DNA from 3 places in the Lysinibacillus sp. A4 genome. Region 1 is predicted to be linked to each of the others. Evidence: riboswitches for the same ligand, from Rfam matches in the RefSeq annotation. Region 1 holds a riboswitch; each other region holds the start of a gene.

Region 1 (6,179 bases):
AGTCATGCAAATAGCAGGCATCACAAAAGAAGAATTCAAACACATTGAAACACAAGTATTAACAGCTAATAAGCATATTCAAACATTGAGTCAAAACTATTTACGTGTACGTTCTGTTTCAGCGTTTAAACAACTACTTGAAATGACGCGTATCTCCAAAAATATCGTCAAAATCGTCAAGACAGACCCACGTAAATTTTATAATGTGGAACCATTTTTCTATGCACACTTACCTTCTGCTGTAGAATTAACGGATAAATATACAATGCTTTCCAAGCAGCCAGTGAAGGATAAGGAAATTCAATTAACTTTATCCAAAACACGAGAAACCCTAACTGATTTGAATGACACAATTCAAATTGATTTAAAGGATGCACTTGCAAATGATATCGATCATCTGCAAATGGAGATTGAATTCGCAAATCGTTCCAATCTTAGACGTAGAGAACAATTGGACTGGCGAGGCGATGATAAATGACAGCAAACGAACACGCATTTCAACTAAATACCATACCAGGGCTTTCTCCACTAGTCCAATCCTATTTAGAAACAACTCCGCAAAACGAGGCGATGGCGACTTATGAAACGCTATCGCCTCTTGCACAAAGTCGCGCATTACTGTATGCCAGTCAAATCGATTTGACTGATTTTGAATCATTGCTGTCCCTTGGGCAAGATTCACAGCGAGCTCTGTCTCAATTTGCTGACCGCATGCTTGCTCAAGTAAAGCAAAAGGATGTCACTAAAATTGGTCAAATGCTGGATTCTTTAATGCAGACGTTAGATCGAGTAGATCCGACTGCTTTGGAACCAAAAAAGCAAACCTTTTTCAAAAAAATCTTTGGCAAAACCGAGCCTAATGTGAAGCAAACACTCACAGAATTTGAACGTATTAGTATACAGGTGGAACGCATTGGCGTTCAGCTGGAACGTGCACAGCTTCAGCTGATAAAAGATGTTGAAAACTTAGAGGCGCTTTATGCCCATAATCGAGGATTTTTTGAGGAATTGGCAACGGCGATTGCCGCAGGACAAATGAAAAAGCAGCAAGCCATTGAGGTAGAGCTACCTGCACAAATAACGAGTGTCCAAGCTACCAAACAGCCACTTGCGATTCAGCAATTAAATGACTTTGCTGCTCAAATCGAAAGACTGGATCAACGTATTTATGATTTACAGGTATCACAGCAAGTCGCTCTACAAACAGCTCCTCAAATACGTATGATTCAGCAGGCCAATCAAACATTAGCTGAAAAAATTGAGTTTTCTATCGTTACCTTGATTCCGCTCTGGAAAAACCACCTGGCGATGATGCTGTCGATGCATATGGATCATCATTATGCACGTTTAGAGGAGCGATTATCAAGGGCTCATGATCGCTTCTCAAGTCCCACGTTTGAACAGCAAGTTTCGAAGTTTAAAGAAACACAGCAAGAGCTACAAACAGCAATTAAAGATGTTTTTGCCCTGCATACCGCAACTGAACAAGAGAAACAACAGCTACAGGATGTGGCGGGTGCTAGCAGCTATCAGCGAGATTAACAAAAAAATGGGTGGCTCAGCAAATGCTCTGAACCACCCTGTTTGTTTTTATTCAAAATAATCTTTATAATAGCCACCGACATTACCTGTGTTGTCGATGATAAATAGGAACTCTTCTGTTTCATTTTTCACTTCATATTCTTTCCCTACTGTTAATACGTTTGATACTAAGTATTTCGATGCATTTGTATGTTTGCATGTAACCGTTCGTAATGTTGGCGCATCTTTCCATTTTAAATGTAACATATTCTCTCTACCTCTCTTTACTAGCAAAAGCTAATGTCTATTGCTTATTTTATAATATTTTTGGTCTTTTGTGGAGAAAAAAGAAATACTATACCTATTCTATCCAAAAAAAATGAATATTTGAGGTGTTATGATGAGTTTTGGTGGTGTACCGCAATGGTTTTTTATTATTGCTGTAGCATTCGCAATCTGCTTTGTACTTTATGCAGAATGGAATTCTAGAAAATAAGTGAGTCCAACAGGTTGGACTCACTTTTTTGTGCTTATTTTAATGTACGCTTTAAAAATTCCTTCGTACGTTCATGTTGTGGATTGACTAATACTTGTGCTGGAGGGCCTTCTTCCACAATTACACCTTTATCCATAAAGACAACACGATCTGCTACTTCTTTGGCAAATTCCATCTCATGTGTCACAATGAGCATCGTATTGCCCTCGTTTGCTAGCTGACGCATTACCTTTAACACCTCACCCACCATTTCTGGGTCTAATGCAGATGTTGGCTCATCGAATAGCATTACATCAGGATTCATAGATAAGGCCCGAGCGATGGCCACACGCTGCTTTTGTCCACCTGAGAGTTGACGTGGCTTGGCATTCACATATTGATCCATGCCAACGATTTTCAAGTATTTAAGCGCCGTTTCTTCTGCTTCTTTTTTCGAACGTTTTAACACTTTGATTTGGCCCACTGTGCAATTACTTATGACATTGTGGTTGTTAAATAAATTGAACTGCTGGAACACCATGCCTAAATGTGTGCGATATTCTTGAATATTGTGCTTTTCATCTAGGATGTCTTCCCCCTTATAAATAATTTGACCGCCACTTGGCGTTTCTAATAAATTTATGCAACGAAGCAATGTGGATTTACCAGATCCAGAGGAGCCGATTAAACAAACTACCTCTCCTTTTTCCACTTGGAAATTTACATCTTTTAACACTTGGTTACGTCCAAATGATTTACTTAAATGCTCGATTTTAATGACTGCCATTTGTGCGTCCCCCTATACGGCTTCTTTTTGTTCTTTTTGATAGGCATCAGGACCATCTAGACGTTTTTCAACATACAGAAGGATGCGAGATGCGGTAAATGTCATGATGAAATAAAGAACACATGCAACGAAGAATGATTCGAAATAACGGAAGTTGTTACCCGAAATTGATTTTGTTTGGAAGAATAATTCCGTTACTCCAATGACATTTAATACGGCTGTATCTTTAATATTCATGATTAATTGGTTACCTGTCGCTGGTAAAACATTACGCGCTACTTGTGGTAAGACAACATGAAGCATAATTTGGAAGTGGTTCATGCCAATTGCTGATGCTGCCTCGTATTGACCATTATCAATGGATACAATACCGCCACGAACAATTTCTGCCATATAGGCCCCTGTATTGAGGGAAACGACTAAAATACCTGCAGTAATAAAGTGCATATCGATACCGAATGCGATATCTAATCCGTAGTAGACAACCATAGCTTGTACAATCATTGGTGTACCACGGAAAAATTCAACATAGCATGTTAGTATAAAATTAATGAGCTGTAAGCTATAAAATTTCACACCTTTTTTACGAACTGGAATCGTATGCATAATTCCGATGAAAAATCCGATAAATGCACCAATAATTGTACTAATACTTGAAATCAGTAACGTATAATACGCACCTCGTAAAAACATTTGCCAGTTGTTTTCAATAATTGAAAGTATCCATTCAAGACTCATGATGTTCCTCCTAACAATGTCATCTTGCTCGCTTATTTCTTTTGTGTCCTAGCTCTTTCTACCATTCTATGATTTGTCACGCTAGGACATTATCATTATGTAGAGAGGTTCTCATTTTGATAATGATGAAATGATCATGCACGGACTAATTGCTAGTCCGTGCCCTGTCATTATTGTGCTGCGGGTTGTTGAGAAATAGCTTCTTCCATAATCGCTTGACGATCATCTTCTGAAATGCCTTTTAGGATTTCATTGATTTTTTCACGATTTGCGTCATCTTTACGTAAGCCTACAGCAATTGAAGTATTTGATAGGTCTGTATCAAAGCCTTCTTCAAATGCTACATAGGTGAATTTATCGTTGGCAGCAGCAGCGGAAATGCCCTCTGGACGTTCAGCTACATAGCCATCAATTTTACCTGCTTCTAACGCCACACGCATTGCTGGGAAGCTCTCCATTGCTGTTTGCTTTTCTACGCCTTTAATTTGATCGATAACTGTGTAGTTTGATGTATTTAATTGTGATGTAATTTTAGCACCTGAGAAGTCTTGAATCGATTTTGCGCCTTCATATTTGCTACCTTTTTTAATAACCATAACAAAATCAGAAGTATAATAGTTTTCTGTAAAATCAATTGTTTTCTTGCGTTCTTCTGTTGGTGACATACCTGCAATAATTGCATCAATTTTGTTTGATTGTAGCGCTGGAACTAAACCGTCCCACTCCATTTTAACAATGACTAACTCTTTGCCTAGACCTTCAGCGATTTTCTTTGCCATTTGTACATCATAGCCACCTGCGTACTCTGCATTATCCGCAATTTTCACTGCGCCATTTGCATCGTCTTGCTGTGTCCAGTTGAACGGTGGGTAGCCAGCCTCCATTCCAATTCGGAATTCACCGCCGCCTTCTTCTTTGTCAGTTCCAGCATCACTTGAACCGCCCTCTTTTTTGTCACTTGTGCCACATGCAGCTAGCACAATTGCCGTCATGATAGAGATCATTACTAACAACCATTTTCTTTTCATGAAAAACTCCCCTTTTCTGTAAAAAAATAAGACAACTGTACTAAAAAAGACCTAAGTATATTGAACTTAGGTCTTACCTTTTATGACAGTTGCCCAAATCCTCACTATAATTTCCATGTTTCCGAGATAGCACAACCTAGTAAATCTGGAAATCCATTTACTAGGACAGTCCTGCACTTATTCACTGCAGACCCAGTATAAAAGTACGAGCTCCTTTTATACTTCGGCGATATTTCCTTCTTCATTGCGTCTTCGCTTGCTTTTACTCAACAATGAACTAATAAATACCGCGCCTCTACCTCACTGGTAACAATTCGTGAGGTTTGTTTATTTAATTGATATTTAGATACTACTATAAAACTAATATGTTCGTCAAGACGATTTTAACATTTTTCTGACTAATGACAATATTAGGATATTGTGCGTTCTGCTTCCACTTTAAATCATTAAACTTTTATTGATATTTCTGAAAATTACAACAAATATTTATTATAGCGTATGTTCTATATGTGAGAAAAGTTGCGTTTTTTTCTTTCTTTGCTCCTCTAAACGATGTAACATTCGTACTCTTTCAAGCATAGAATCGATCAATACCTTTCGTCATACAAAAAACCCTGCTGAACATTGTTCGCAGGGTTTAATGGCATTATGAATTTAATAATAAATCTTCAGGATTTTCGATTAATTCTTTAACTGTTTTTAAGAATCCTACAGAATCTTTACCATCGATGATACGGTGATCGTATGAAAGTGCTACATACATCATTGGACGGATTTGAACTTCACCATTTACTGCAACTGGACGGTTTACAATTGAGTGCATACCTAAAATACCAGCTTGCGTACCGTTCATAATTGGTGTTGACATTAATGAACCGAATACACCACCATTTGTGATTGTGAATGATCCACCAGCCATATCATTTAAGCCTAATTTTTTATCACGAGCTTTTGTCGCTAAGTTAGCAATATCTTTTTCGATTTCTGCAAAGTTTTTGCTATTTGCATCGCGTACAACTGGTACGACTAAACCTTCTTCAGTTGATACAGCAATACCGATATCAAAGAAGTTATTTAAATGAATTTCATCGCCAGAGATTTGAGCGTTTACGTATGGATATTTTTTCAATGCTGCAACAACAGCTTTAGTGAAGAATGACATGAAACCAAGTTTGATGTCGTTTGCTTTTACAAACTCTTCTTGTTTACGTTTACGAAGTGCCATGATGTTTGTCATGTCAATTTCGTTGAATGTTGTTAACATTGCTGTTGATTGTTTAACTTCTAATAAACGTTTTGCAATTGTTTGGCGACGACGGCTCATTTTTTCAATTGTTACACGGTCAGAATTAGCTGCTGGTGTGAATACTACTGGGCCACCTGAAGTTGCTACGGATGTAGGTGCTGCTGCTGGTGCTACAGCTGGTGCTGTACCATGAGCTGCTACATCTTGTACACGTACACGTCCTTGTGGATCTACTGGAGATACCGCTGCAAGGTCAATACCTTTTTCACGTGCAAGACGACGTGCTGCTGGAGATGCAACTACACGCTCACCAGAAGTTTCTTCTACTACTGGAGCTGCTGCAACTGGTGCAGGTGCTGCTTGTGGCGCTGCTGGTGCAGGTGC
Region 2 (6,179 bases), on a different contig from region 1:
CGAATCCTAGTACCCCAGCCATTTTTAATTTCACGAGCCATTAGCTCAGTTGGTAGAGCATCTGACTTTTAATCAGAGGGTCGAAGGTTCGAGTCCTTCATGGCTCATCATTTTTTAATTAACATGCGCCCGTAGCTCAATTGGATAGAGCGTCTGACTACGGATCAGAAGGTTATGGGTTCGACTCCTGTCGGGCGCGCCAATAAAATCATGTTTACGGAATGTAGCTCAGCTTGGTAGAGCACTTGGTTTGGGACCAAGGGGTCGTAGGTTCGAATCCTGTCATTCCGACCATCTTTCATGTTAAATGGGGCCTTAGCTCAGCTGGGAGAGCGCCTGCCTTGCACGCAGGAGGTCAGCGGTTCGATCCCGCTAGGCTCCACCATTGTAATATTTTTGGAGGTATACCCAAGTCTGGCTGAAGGGATCGGTCTTGAAAACCGACAGGCGGGTAACACCGCGCGGGGGTTCGAATCCCTCTACCTCCTCCATTTTTCGGGTCAGTAGCTCAGTTGGTAGAGCATTAGATTGAAGCTCTAAGTGTCGGCGGTTCGATTCCGTCCTGACCCACCATTATTGCGGGTGTAGTTTAATGGTAAAACCTCAGCCTTCCAAGCTGATGTCGTGAGTTCGATTCTCATCACCCGCTCCAAAATGGGCCTATAGCTCAGCTGGTTAGAGCGCACGCCTGATAAGCGTGAGGTCGATGGTTCGAGTCCATTTAGGCCCATCATTATTCCGAAGTAGCTCAGTTGGTAGTAGCACCTGACTGTTAATCAGGTTGTCGCAGGTTCGAGTCCTGCCTTCGGAGCCACGGCCCGTTGGTCAAGTGGTTAAGACACCGCCCTTTCACGGCGGTAACACGGGTTCGAATCCCGTACGGGTCATCAAGCATGTAGCACAGATGTGTGTTACATGCTTTTTTCTATTCTCCTTTTTGTTAATCGATAAAAGATAATGCAATAGCAGAAAAAGACCTATTGGCAAGGTGAAGGACTAAATTTCATTCCCCTAGCATCTTTCTATGGGCTTCCAATAAACCGCTTTACTTACCACGTACACTTCATGGTCAACATTTTTGTGAAGGCGCTTGACTTCTCTAGTATAGCGATACAGGCGCAATCCTGCCCAGAGAATTAGTGAAACTGGTTCTGCTCTATGCGAAAGCGAAGTACTAGCAGCAAGTAAGTAGCTCAGAGCGATTAGTCTTTCCATCATTTATAAAAATTCTATTGATTTCTTTGTTCTGCAATCCCCTGAAAAAGGCTACATGACTACTGTAGCCTTTTTATAATAATTAAAATCTTTCTCCCTTACATTCTCTTACGAAAAAGAGTCTATAGAGTAAATTTGAACAAACTATTTCATATATAAAATATGTATGTTTTTTCGATTACTATTTTCATGGTGCTTGTTGTTTTGTTCCTCTAATATGAGGATAAGTGGAGGAATCGATATGAATATACAGGAGATACAGCAATTTTTAAATCTATATCAGACAGAACAAAATGAATCAGAACTTTGGTTAAAGAATAGATTACAGGCAGTTAAGGATGCAGGTGAATATCATCCAACAACAGAGGAGCTAGTTTTTGGTGCACGGGTGGCATGGCGAAATAGCAATAAGTGTATTGGACGTCTGTTTTGGCAGTCACTGCATGTGGTAGATGCACGTGATGTTTTAGATGAAAAGGCTATTTTTCAAAAATTACTAGAACATATTGATTATGCGACAAATCATGGGAAAATTCGTCCAACTATAACAGTGTTTGCTTCAGATAGAGTACGGATTTGGAATCATCAACTAATTCGTTATGCAGGCTATGAAACAGATGCAGGCATTATTGGAGATTCACAGTCCATTAAATTTACAAAAGTGTGTGAGTCGTTAGGATGGAGAGGTAAAGGAACTGATTTTGATGTACTACCACTCGTTATACAGGTGGATAATCGTGCTCCTCAAATGTTTGTAATTCCTGAAGAAAATATAGTAGAGGTCTCAATCCGCCATCCAGAGTCAATCGATGTGGAGAAATTAGGAATGAAGTGGTATGCTGTACCCATTATTTCGAGTATGCGTTTTCAAATGGCTGGAATTGATTTTCAAGCAGCTCCATTTAACGGCTGGTATATGGGAACAGAGATTGGTGCACGAAATTTAGCAGATCATGATCGTTATAATATGTTACCTGCCATTGCAGACATTTTTAATCTTGATACAACCAAACATGCGTCTCTTTGGCGTGATCGTGCTTTAGTAGAACTTAATATTGCTGTTCTTCACTCATTTAAAGAAGATGGTGTGAGCATTGTTGATCATCATACAGCAGCTCAGCAGTTTAAATTGTTTGAGGAGGCAGAAAAATCAACAGGAAGAGAAGTGACAGGCAACTGGACATGGTTAATCCCACCACTTTCCCCTGCCACAACGCATATATTCCATAAACCCTATGTAAATATTTATCATACACCAAATTATTTTTATCAAAAACCATGCTATTAGTGTAAAGGAATTGTTTACTTTCAATACTTTTGATGAGAGAGGGCGCTTACTATGTTAAATCAGCAAATTCCCAATATCCCATGGAGACAATTGACGACACCTTATGGTAGAGGTACAGCCATTCCTAAGCTGATAGAACAGGAGCAATACACACAACTAGCTGAATTAATTGAACATCAAGGTACACTGTGGCAGGTGACACCATGGGTTTTGCTTGTCCTGCTAAAAAAGCTTACTAGTAAAAAATTAGAGGTTGTCTCATTACAAGAGGTACAGTTATATTTAGCTGTGGCACATGCTATTACCAAGGATTATCTCGAGCCAGTCAATACTGTTAAAAATATGCAGGAGCTATTAGACGTCAACTATTTGTGGATAGAAAATGAGGATAATGATGAACAGGAGTGGGAGAAAGAAACGCCAAAGGGCTATGAGGAGCAAGCTTTTGTAGGCTATTACTATTATAGTTATAGGCTTTTACAAGAGGCTGTTCCTATTTTTTCTACTATAACAGCTCGTAATAATGAAGCATCAGAATGCCTTGCTGAATTGCTAACATTACTCCAGCAACCCGACAATTAAGTAATGTGTAAACACTATATAGAAATAGAGCAGATGGAGGAATCTAATCCACCTGCTTTATTTAATTTTAATGCACATATTCATCCTTAGAGGCTCTCATTGAGCAAAAGAAGAGTAACATTGCTACAACGACAAAGAGCCATCCCGCAATATTCCAGCCGCCAAATAAATCATGCAAGTAGCCAAAAAGAATAGGACCAATTGCGGCAAATAAATAACCCAAAGATTGTGCAAAGCCTGATAAATCTGCTGCTTCAAATGCAGTACGAGTACGGAGAGTGAAGAACATCATTGCTAGGGCAAATGAAGAACCACCTGCTAACCCTAGAAGAACCATCCACAGTACCCCAAGACTTGTCCATTCCATGACAACCCCAACAAAGCCTACTAAATAGAAGGATGTAAACATCAATACAAGTGGGCGTTGAGAAGTCATTTTACCGGCAATAATAGGCACTGCTAAGGCCATTGGTACTTGTGAGAATTGCATGATTGAAAACATCCAGCCAGCTTTATCAGGGGCTAAACCTTGAGCAATATAGATCTCAGGTATCCAAGCTGCTGTTGTGTAGAATAATAAAGATTGTAAACCCATTGCCCCTGTGACAGCCCAAGTAACAGGTGATTTCCATAAAGGTGTACTGGTCTTTTTAGATGTAGTAACTGGTTCCGGTTTATTTGACTTTAGTTGAGGTATCCAAATTAAGATTGTAATGAGAACGAGTATGAGTGCAATGGAAAGTGCACCTTGCCAGCCTAACCATGAATTAGCTATCGGATAGCTAATACCAGCACCAAGGCCTGCAGTAAAATTCATGGACATGGTGAAAAAGGCCATTAATAAACCCACATGATAGGGAAATTTCAATTTCAATAATCCTGGAATTAGTACATTTCCAAAAGAAATGGCTACGCCAATTAACACAGTACCCAATAGAAGTAATTCTGTAGTACCAAGTGAACGTAGGACAATTCCTAAGGCCAAGAGAAAAGTTGATAAAAATAATGTTAGCTCAAGCCCTAGTTTGCGTGCTACAACTGGTGCAAATGGAGATATAACAGCAAAAGCCAGCAATGGTATCGTTGTTAGAAAGCCTGCCAATACATTAGATATTCCAAGATCTTCACGGATAAAGGATATAATTGGGCCAACAACAGTTAGTGGCATTCGTAATGTAGAGGCTATAAAGATAACTCCAAAGACTAAAAGTAAGGTTGTTCCTTTCCAGCTAATTTTTTTACTTGGAAAACTAGTGGAATGATCATTTGTAGTCAAAATAAAATCCCCCCTAATAATAATCATTCTAATTGAACTACTATAACACTTTATCACACTATTAAAAATAGTAGAAGATTCATAAAATACAGAACATTTATGGTTGTATTGAAATGTCTATGGTCTTATGTTAGTATAATAAACATCATAAATTTAATAATTATATGCCTCATGTTTGTATTGAGGTAGAGGTCGCGATATTTATAAGTATGCTAATTGAAATGACAAGCATTGATGAAATTAGTTGAAAGGAAATATTGCCGAAGTGTGAGGGGACTTGAAAACCTCATGCTGGGGCTGTCTCCGAAAGGAACAGAACTGTCACGTTTGCACAACGTGTTGAGCTATCATGTAGGAAAAACTGAGGATTAATGTAGCCATCACAGTGTATATGTGATGGCATTTTTTTGCCTCATAAATAGGAAGGAAGCTATATCGTGAGTGAAATAAAAGTAAATCAGCTCGGACATAAAGCACCGAAGCTGAAAAAAGAATTAAAAAGCCGTCATATTACAATGATTTCTTTAGGCGGTACAATTGGTACGGGGCTATTTTTAGCCAGTGGAGGAGCAATTGCTCAGGCAGGACCTGGAGGAGCATTGCTTGCCTATGCTTTAATTGGTATTATGGTGTATTTTTTAATGACAAGTTTAGGGGAAATGGCTGCCTATATGCCATCATCAGGTTCATTTAGTACGTATGCAACGAAATTTGTAGATCCTGCTTTGGGCTTTGCATTAGGCTGGAACTATTGGTATAACTGGGCAATCACCATTGCTGCCGAAATTGCTGCTGTGTCATTAATTATGAAATATTGGTTCCCAGATAGTTCATCAGCACTTTGGACAGTATTATTTATTGCTGTTGTACTGACGTTTAATTTACTATCCGTAAAAAGTTATGGTGAAAGTGAATATTGGTTTGCCATGATTAAAGTAGCAACGGTTATTGTTTTTATTATCATTAGCTTACTAATGATTTTTGGTATTTTAGGTGGGCAGGCTCCTGTAGGTTTCACTAATTTCTTTGTTAGTGATGGGCCATTCCATGGTGGCTTCCTTGCTACATTTGGTATTTTCCTAGCTGCAGGATTTTCATTCCAAGGGACAGAATTACTAGGAATTACAGCTGGTGAAACAGATGATCCTGGTAAAAATATTCCGAAGGCTGTTAAATCTGTATTTTGGCGTATTCTTTTGTTTTATATTTTAGCGATTGGTGCAATTGGGATGTTAATTCCATTTACAGACGAACGTTTATTATCAGAAGATATCGCAGTATCACCGTTTACACTAGTGTTTGACCGCCTAGGTATCGCCTTTGCTGCTTCATTAATGAATGCCATTATTTTAACGGCTATGCTTTCAGCAGGAAATTCAGGACTATATGCATCTTCTCGTATGTTATGGCAATTAGCTATGGATGGACATGCACCTAAATTTTTTGCAAAGCTAAGTCGTAGAGGTATTCCGATTTATGCACTTATGGCAACATTAGCTGTAGGCTGTTTAGCATTTTTGGCATCCTTCTTTGGCGATGGAGTGGTTTATATCTGGTTATTAAATGCTTCTGGAATGTCTGGGTTTATTGCATGGCTAGGTATTGCGTTTAGTCATTATCGTTTCCGCCGAGCGTTTGATGCACAGGGCTTAGATCCAAAGTTATTACCTTATAAAGCCAAATTATTTCCGTTTGGACCATTATTTGCTTTTACAGTTTGTATGATTGTAGTCATTGGACAAAATTACACAGCCTTTACAGGCGATAAGATTGATTGGTACGGTATCCTTGTTTCGTATATTGGGATTCCATTATTTT
Region 3 (6,179 bases), on a different contig from region 1:
CTACGAATTTTTCGTAGATTTCGATGATACCACCAAGTTTAACATCCAATTCATGTGGATCTTTATGTGAAAGATCTAGGTATACCATGTTTTCGCCATTGATACCAAGTTTTTGGTTTACACAAACGTCGAAAATTTCACGTGTTGCAATATCACGTGGTACTAAGTTACCATAAGCTGGGTATTTTTCTTCTAGGAAGTACCAAGGTTTACCGTCTTTATAAGTCCAAATACGACCACCTTCACCACGAGCTGATTCTGACATTAGACGGTTTTTGTCATCTCCAGGAATCGCTGTTGGGTGAATTTGAATGAATTCACCATTCGCATATGAAGCACCTTGTTGATAAACGATAGAAGCAGCAGAACCTGTGTTAATAACAGAGTTTGTTGTTTTACCGAAGATAATACCAGGGCCACCAGTCGCCATAATAACAGCGTCTGCACGGAATGATTTAATTTCTTCTGTACGCATATCTTGCGCTACGATACCACGACAAACGCCGTCTTCATCGATAATAACACCAAGGAATTCCCAGTGTTCATATTTATTTACTAAACCAGCTACTTCATGAGAACGAACTTGCTCATCTAGCGCATATAGTAATTGTTGACCAGTTGTTGCACCAGAGAAAGCTGTACGGTGCATTAAAGTACCACCAAAACGACGGAAATCTAAAAGCCCTTCTGGTGTACGGTTGAACATAACACCCATACGGTCCATTAAGTGGATAATGCCAGGTGCTGCATCACACATACCTTTTACTGGTGGTTGGTTCGCTAGGAAGTCCCCACCATATACTGTATCATCAAAGTGGATCCATGGAGAATCCCCTTCACCTTTAGTATTTACCGCACCATTAATTCCGCCTTGCGCACAAACAGAGTGTGAGCGTTTTACAGGAACTAATGAGAATAAATCAACTTCAGTACCAACTTCAGCTGCTTTAATCGTTGCCATCAGACCGGCAAGACCACCGCCGACAACAATTATTTTGCTTTTCGCCATGATTATTTCTCACTCCTCTTAAAAAATTGCAATGATTGCATGTGCTCTATCGTAGCTTCTATTGAATTATACGAAAGCTAAAATAGCAGCCACACCAACTACACTTAGAATTACGAAAAGAATGTTTGTTACGTAAGTAGCGATCTTTTGAGACTGAGGAGATTGTGTAATACCCCAGCTTACTAGGAATGCCCATAAACCGTTAGATAAGTGGAAAGTTGCTGATAAAATACCAACAATGTAGAATCCAAGCATGAATGGATTAGCAACAATATTCGCCATCATGTCGTAATCAACGTGTGTGCCAAGTGCTTTTTGAATACGAGTTTGGAAAATATGCCATGCAATGAATATCACTAAGAATACACCAGTAAAACGTTGTAAAGAGAACATCCAGTTACGGTACGTGCTGAAACGTCCAGTGTTTGGTGTAGCAGTGAATGCAATGTAGACACCATAGAATGCGTGGAACATTAATGGAATATAGATGACAATCCATTCAACTAGGATAAGGAATGGAATCTTTTCCATTACTGCGGTAGCATCGTTGTAACTTTCTGCCCCGCCTGTTGCTGTAAAGTTAATGAACAGGTGCATCGTTAAAAACAGACCTACTGGAATGATCCCAAGTAGAGAATGTAAGCGACGCCATAAAAACTCTCGATCTTTCGACAAGACTGTTACCCCCCTTAGTACTTAAAATAGCACAACAAAAGAAGTCATCATTTTGTAAATGATACTTCATTGACTGTGTATTTCATCATGGTACAATATTATGACATGTTTATTGTACTCTCAAGAGCTACGAGCGTCAAGGCAACTCGGAGTTTTTCATAGAGCTTATTAAAGAACTAATCTAGTACATGATGCGTCGTTTTTTCTCGAAAAATCTATCATTACTTTATTACCGTTAAATTTTAAGAAAATTCTAAGAAAGAAGGATAACAATGTTAAACACTCCATCTCCTACAATCTCATCATTTGGCTATGAGATCATTCGTGATCATATTCTATCTTCTATACTTGGTAAACATGAAGATGACGTCCTTTATTGGGCAGGTAAAGAGCTTGCTCGCAAGTTCCCATGTAAAAGTCAAGATGAACTTATCGCATTTTTCGCAGATGCCTGCTGGGGTACATTAGAACTCATAAAGGAATCAAAAGATGGACGTATTTTCCAGTTGACAAATGACCCTGAAATTCTGCAAATAAAGCAGCGCAGCTTTAAACTTGAAGCTGGATTTATAGCAGAGCAAATTCAACTAGCTAAAGGCTACCTAACAGAATGCTATAATGAAAAACGGGAAAAGCAACAATACGTCATGTTTACAGTCAAATGGGACGTTAAAGAACGTATTATGAATACCATTCCCTCAGAATAATTAAAAAGGATTGTTTCCCATTAAAGAATGGGATGACAATCCTTCTTTTTTCTTCCTTTTATTTCGGTCAATTACATAAAATGCTGTTTCTTCTATTATTATATGTAAAGTGCTTGCTCTAAATTAAACTCATCATGGAGAGCATTAGCTGCTTGGATCATATCATCCTGTGGTACAACAACGGACACTTTTATTTCAGAAGTACTAACCATTTTTACAGGGATATTTTCACGACGTAACCGATCAAACATACGAGCAGCAACGCCTGGATTGGAAGCCATGCCTGAACCAATAATAGAAACTTTTGCTAGTCCAATTTCGAAGTCAGCAAAACTAAATCCAAGTGATAATTTACTATCCTCTAAAACACGTAATGCTTCCGCAAATTCCTCTTTTAAAATGGAAAACGATACAGTTGGCTTCAACCCATCAATAATGGCTTGGACAATAATATCTACATTAATACGGTTCTCTGCAAGAACCGTAAATATATCTGCTAATGAAGCATTGGAAAAAGCATCATACCCTACTGTTAAACGAATAATATCTGATTCAAATGCAACACCACGAACGACTAAATTTTTTTCCATTTCCACTTCCTCCTTCAATAAAGTGCCTACTGATTCTATTAAACTTGAACGTATAATAACAGGCATTTGAAATTTCTTCGCTAACTCCACCGCACGAGGATGTATGATATGAGACCCTAAATTCGATAATTCCAACATTTCATCATATGAAATTTCTTGAAGCTTTTGGGCATTGGGAACATATCGTGGATCTGCTGTATAAACACCATCCACATTTGTATACATATCTACTCTCTCCGCTTCCAACGCTATGGCAAGTGCAACAGCAGCTGTTTCAGCTCCACCTTTTCCAAGCGTGGTGATATTGTGCACTTCGTCAATCCCTTGTTCTCCAGCAATAACCACAATTTGTCCCTGTGCAAAATGTTCTTCCATACGACTAATATCTATATAGTCGATACGAGCATGTCGATACATACCATCCGTATGTATACCAGCTTGCCATCCAGTTAGAGACACAGCCTCATAGCCTGCTTCCTGCAAGGCAATGGCAAATAAAGCACTAGATAATTGAGAGCCAGTTGACAAAACTGCATCTAATTCTCTTTTCGACACATCGTCAGTTAGTTGGTGTACCATCATTTTCATCTCTTTCGCAGTGTGTCCCATTGCTGCAACGACCACTACTACATCCAATCCTTTGTCCTTTTCAGCAATCGCTTTCCTAGCAGCCTCTTGGATTTGTTCAGTAGAAGCTAATGCAGCTCCTCCAAACTTCATCACGACTTTAGCCATTTCTTTCGTTCTCCCTTCCAGTTCATGTATTTCACCAAATTATGGGGGGTAAAACCGTTTCTAGAAAACTAAAAGGCAGCCTCCACATAACGTGAAAGCTGCCTATAACATGTACAATAATCGTAACTTGCGCATGTGTGATAGCTCTCCGAAACGTTTAGAATCGACAGTCTTACATTTCTTAAATGCAAAACCAGTACAGCAATGGAACAACAATACTGTACTTCGGCAAGCTCCCCTTTCACACAATATCTCTGGACTTGTCCATCCTCCATTGTGTTACTCTTGAATCTTGCACCTCTATCATCACTTTAAAGTGAATGTATTCAATTCATTAAGCCTTAGCGTAAACAAACTAGTCACGCAGTTGGCTCTCCATAACATTGAAAACAATGTTATTTATAACCATAGCACATGCCTATTCCTTTGACAATGATTGTTGCTGAAAATAGCTAAAAATTTGGCTTGCTAAATTAGCGGACATCCCAGCCTCCTGTAATGCTAGCTCGCTCGCCTCTCGAATTTTTTTGACTGAACCGAAATGTTTAAGAAGCTGTTGCTTTCGTTTTGGTCCTACCCCTTCAATATGATCTAATACAGATTGAATGGTATGCTTCTCATGCTGTTGACGCAAGAAGGTAATAGCAAAGCGATGGACTTCGTCTTGAATTCGTTGTAATAAATAAAAGCCATCACTTGTACGTTTTAAGCTAATCACTTCTGGTGGATCACCGAACAAGAGCTGAGATGTATTATGCTTATCATCCTTGGCTAAACCAGCAATCGGTATAACAAGACCAAGCTCATCTTCTAGTACTTCACGGGCTACTTCCATTTGTCCCTTACCACCATCAATTAAGACTAAATCTGGTAATGGTAGTCCTTCCTTTAAAACACGGATATAGCGACGACGTATAACCTCCTGCATTGCACCGTAATCATCATGCTTGGCTGCTGTACGCGTTTTATATTTTCGGTACTCCTTTTTCGCAGGCTTCCCATCAATGAAAACAACCATAGCAGACACTGCATCCGTTCCATGCATATGACTATTATCAAAAGCTTCAATTCGTAAAGGAGTACTAATACCCATTGCTTCGCCAAGTGCCTCACAAGCACCAATCGTACGTTCTTCCTGGCGCTCTATTAGCTGGAATTTAGCTGCCACAGCAATCTCAGCATTTTTGGTAGCTAATTCAACCAATTCCTTCTTTTGACCTCTTTTCGGTGTGAGCACTTTAATTTCTAATAATTCTGTTAAGATAGCTGCATCAATGGCTTGTGGAATAAAAATTTCTTTTGGCTTAATATGCTCTGGCTTTTCATAAAAGCGCCCAACAAATGTTAAAAATTCTTCCTCTGCATCTTGATAGATCGGGAAAATTGAGACATCTCGCTCAATCAGCTTTCCTTGGCGCACAAAGAAAACCTGAACACACATCCATCCTTTTTCAACAGCATAGCCAAATACATCTCGATTTGTTGTATCACTTGAAACTATTTTTTGTTTCTGCATAACCGTATCAATATGGGCAATTTGGTCTCGGAATTCCTTCGCTCGCTCAAATTCTAGGTTTTCTGCAGCTGCTAGCATTTTAACTTCAAGCTCTTTTTTGACTGCCTCCACACCACCATTTAGAAACTTCGTCATATCCTCAATCATTTCTTGATAAACCTGACCATCAATTTCCTTCACACAAGGTGCTAAGCATTGACCCATGTGATAGTACAAGCAAACCTTGGAAGGTAATTGTACACATTTGCGCAGCGGATACAATCGATCCAATAGCTTTTTCGTTTCACTTGCTGCATAGGCATTCGGATAAGGACCAAAATATTTTGCCTTATCCTTTTTTACCTTCCGTGTCGTAATCAGACGAGGATGTTTTTCATTCGTAATTTTTAAATATGGATAGGTCTTATCATCCGTTAACATGACATTATATTTTGGATCATGTAATTTGATGAGATTCAGCTCTAAAATAAGTGCTTCAATATTTGATGACGTTACAATATACTCAAAATCTTCTATTTCACCTACAAGCCTTTGCGTTTTCCCTTCATGTGTTCCCGTAAAATAAGAGCGTACACGGTTTTTTAGAACTTTTGCTTTACCGACATAAATGATAGTCCCTTGTCGATCCTTCATCAAATAGCAGCCAGGTTGATCTGGTAAAATATCCAGTTTTCGCTTTATTAAATCGTTCATTACCTACCTGCCCCCCTAAGTAAAAATTCCCCTCATTAGAATCATGTTAGTTATTTTCTTTATTATATAACGAAAAAAAGCCGAACACATCCATTGATGGCTCGGCTTTGTGAACTTCATTCATTACGCATGTTTTGCGATAAATGCTTCTAAAGCTTCTTTTGGTTGGAAGCCTACTGTTTTGTCAACTAATTCTCCATCTTTAAATAATAGTAAAGATGGGATTGACATAATTTGATACTGAGCTGCAGTAC

The links. Region 1 has a riboswitch for lysine ahead of NY607_RS18860 (transporter substrate-binding domain-containing protein). Riboswitches for the same ligand answer to the same signal wherever they lie in the genome.
Region 2: it holds a riboswitch for lysine, as region 1 does, so the genes downstream of both, NY607_RS23335 (amino acid permease) here and NY607_RS18860 (transporter substrate-binding domain-containing protein) in region 1, are expected to answer to the same signal.
Region 3: it holds a riboswitch for lysine, as region 1 does, so the genes downstream of both, NY607_RS07355 (aspartate kinase) here and NY607_RS18860 (transporter substrate-binding domain-containing protein) in region 1, are expected to answer to the same signal.

The regions. Positions count from the first base shown of each region.
Region 1 is NZ_JANWTB010000010.1:112,336-118,514, forward strand. Features, by position in the region: gene NY607_RS18835 (5-bromo-4-chloroindolyl phosphate hydrolysis family protein) at 1-478, shown strand, start outside; gene NY607_RS18840 (toxic anion resistance protein) at 475-1,542, shown strand; gene NY607_RS18845 (DUF6501 family protein) at 1,591-1,788, opposite strand; gene NY607_RS18850 (amino acid ABC transporter ATP-binding protein) at 2,052-2,783, opposite strand; gene NY607_RS18855 (amino acid ABC transporter permease) at 2,796-3,521, opposite strand; gene NY607_RS18860 (transporter substrate-binding domain-containing protein) at 3,692-4,549, opposite strand; lysine riboswitch at 4,669-4,855, opposite strand; gene odhB (2-oxoglutarate dehydrogenase complex dihydrolipoyllysine-residue succinyltransferase) at 5,196-6,179, opposite strand, start outside.
Region 2 is NZ_JANWTB010000019.1:916-7,094, forward strand. Features, by position in the region: tRNA gene NY607_RS23265 (tRNA-Gln) at 1-21, shown strand, start outside; tRNA gene NY607_RS23270 (tRNA-Lys) at 35-107, shown strand; tRNA gene NY607_RS23275 (tRNA-Arg) at 126-202, shown strand; tRNA gene NY607_RS23280 (tRNA-Pro) at 218-294, shown strand; tRNA gene NY607_RS23285 (tRNA-Ala) at 310-385, shown strand; tRNA gene NY607_RS23290 (tRNA-Ser) at 399-491, shown strand; tRNA gene NY607_RS23295 (tRNA-Phe) at 498-573, shown strand; tRNA gene NY607_RS23300 (tRNA-Gly) at 579-652, shown strand; tRNA gene NY607_RS23305 (tRNA-Ile) at 657-730, shown strand; tRNA gene NY607_RS23310 (tRNA-Asn) at 738-814, shown strand; tRNA gene NY607_RS23315 (tRNA-Glu) at 816-887, shown strand; gene NY607_RS23320 (nitric oxide synthase oxygenase) at 1,457-2,503, shown strand; gene NY607_RS23325 (hypothetical protein) at 2,555-3,085, shown strand; gene NY607_RS23330 (CynX/NimT family MFS transporter) at 3,153-4,361, opposite strand; lysine riboswitch at 4,540-4,716, shown strand; gene NY607_RS23335 (amino acid permease) at 4,799-6,179, shown strand, end outside.
Region 3 is NZ_JANWTB010000003.1:381,730-387,908, forward strand. Features, by position in the region: gene sdhA (succinate dehydrogenase flavoprotein subunit) at 1-1,009, opposite strand, end outside; gene NY607_RS07345 (succinate dehydrogenase cytochrome b558 subunit) at 1,076-1,684, opposite strand; gene NY607_RS07350 (YslB family protein) at 1,957-2,391, shown strand; gene NY607_RS07355 (aspartate kinase) at 2,490-3,716, opposite strand; lysine riboswitch at 3,850-4,027, opposite strand; gene uvrC (excinuclease ABC subunit UvrC) at 4,135-5,925, opposite strand; gene trxA (thioredoxin) at 6,049-6,179, opposite strand, start outside.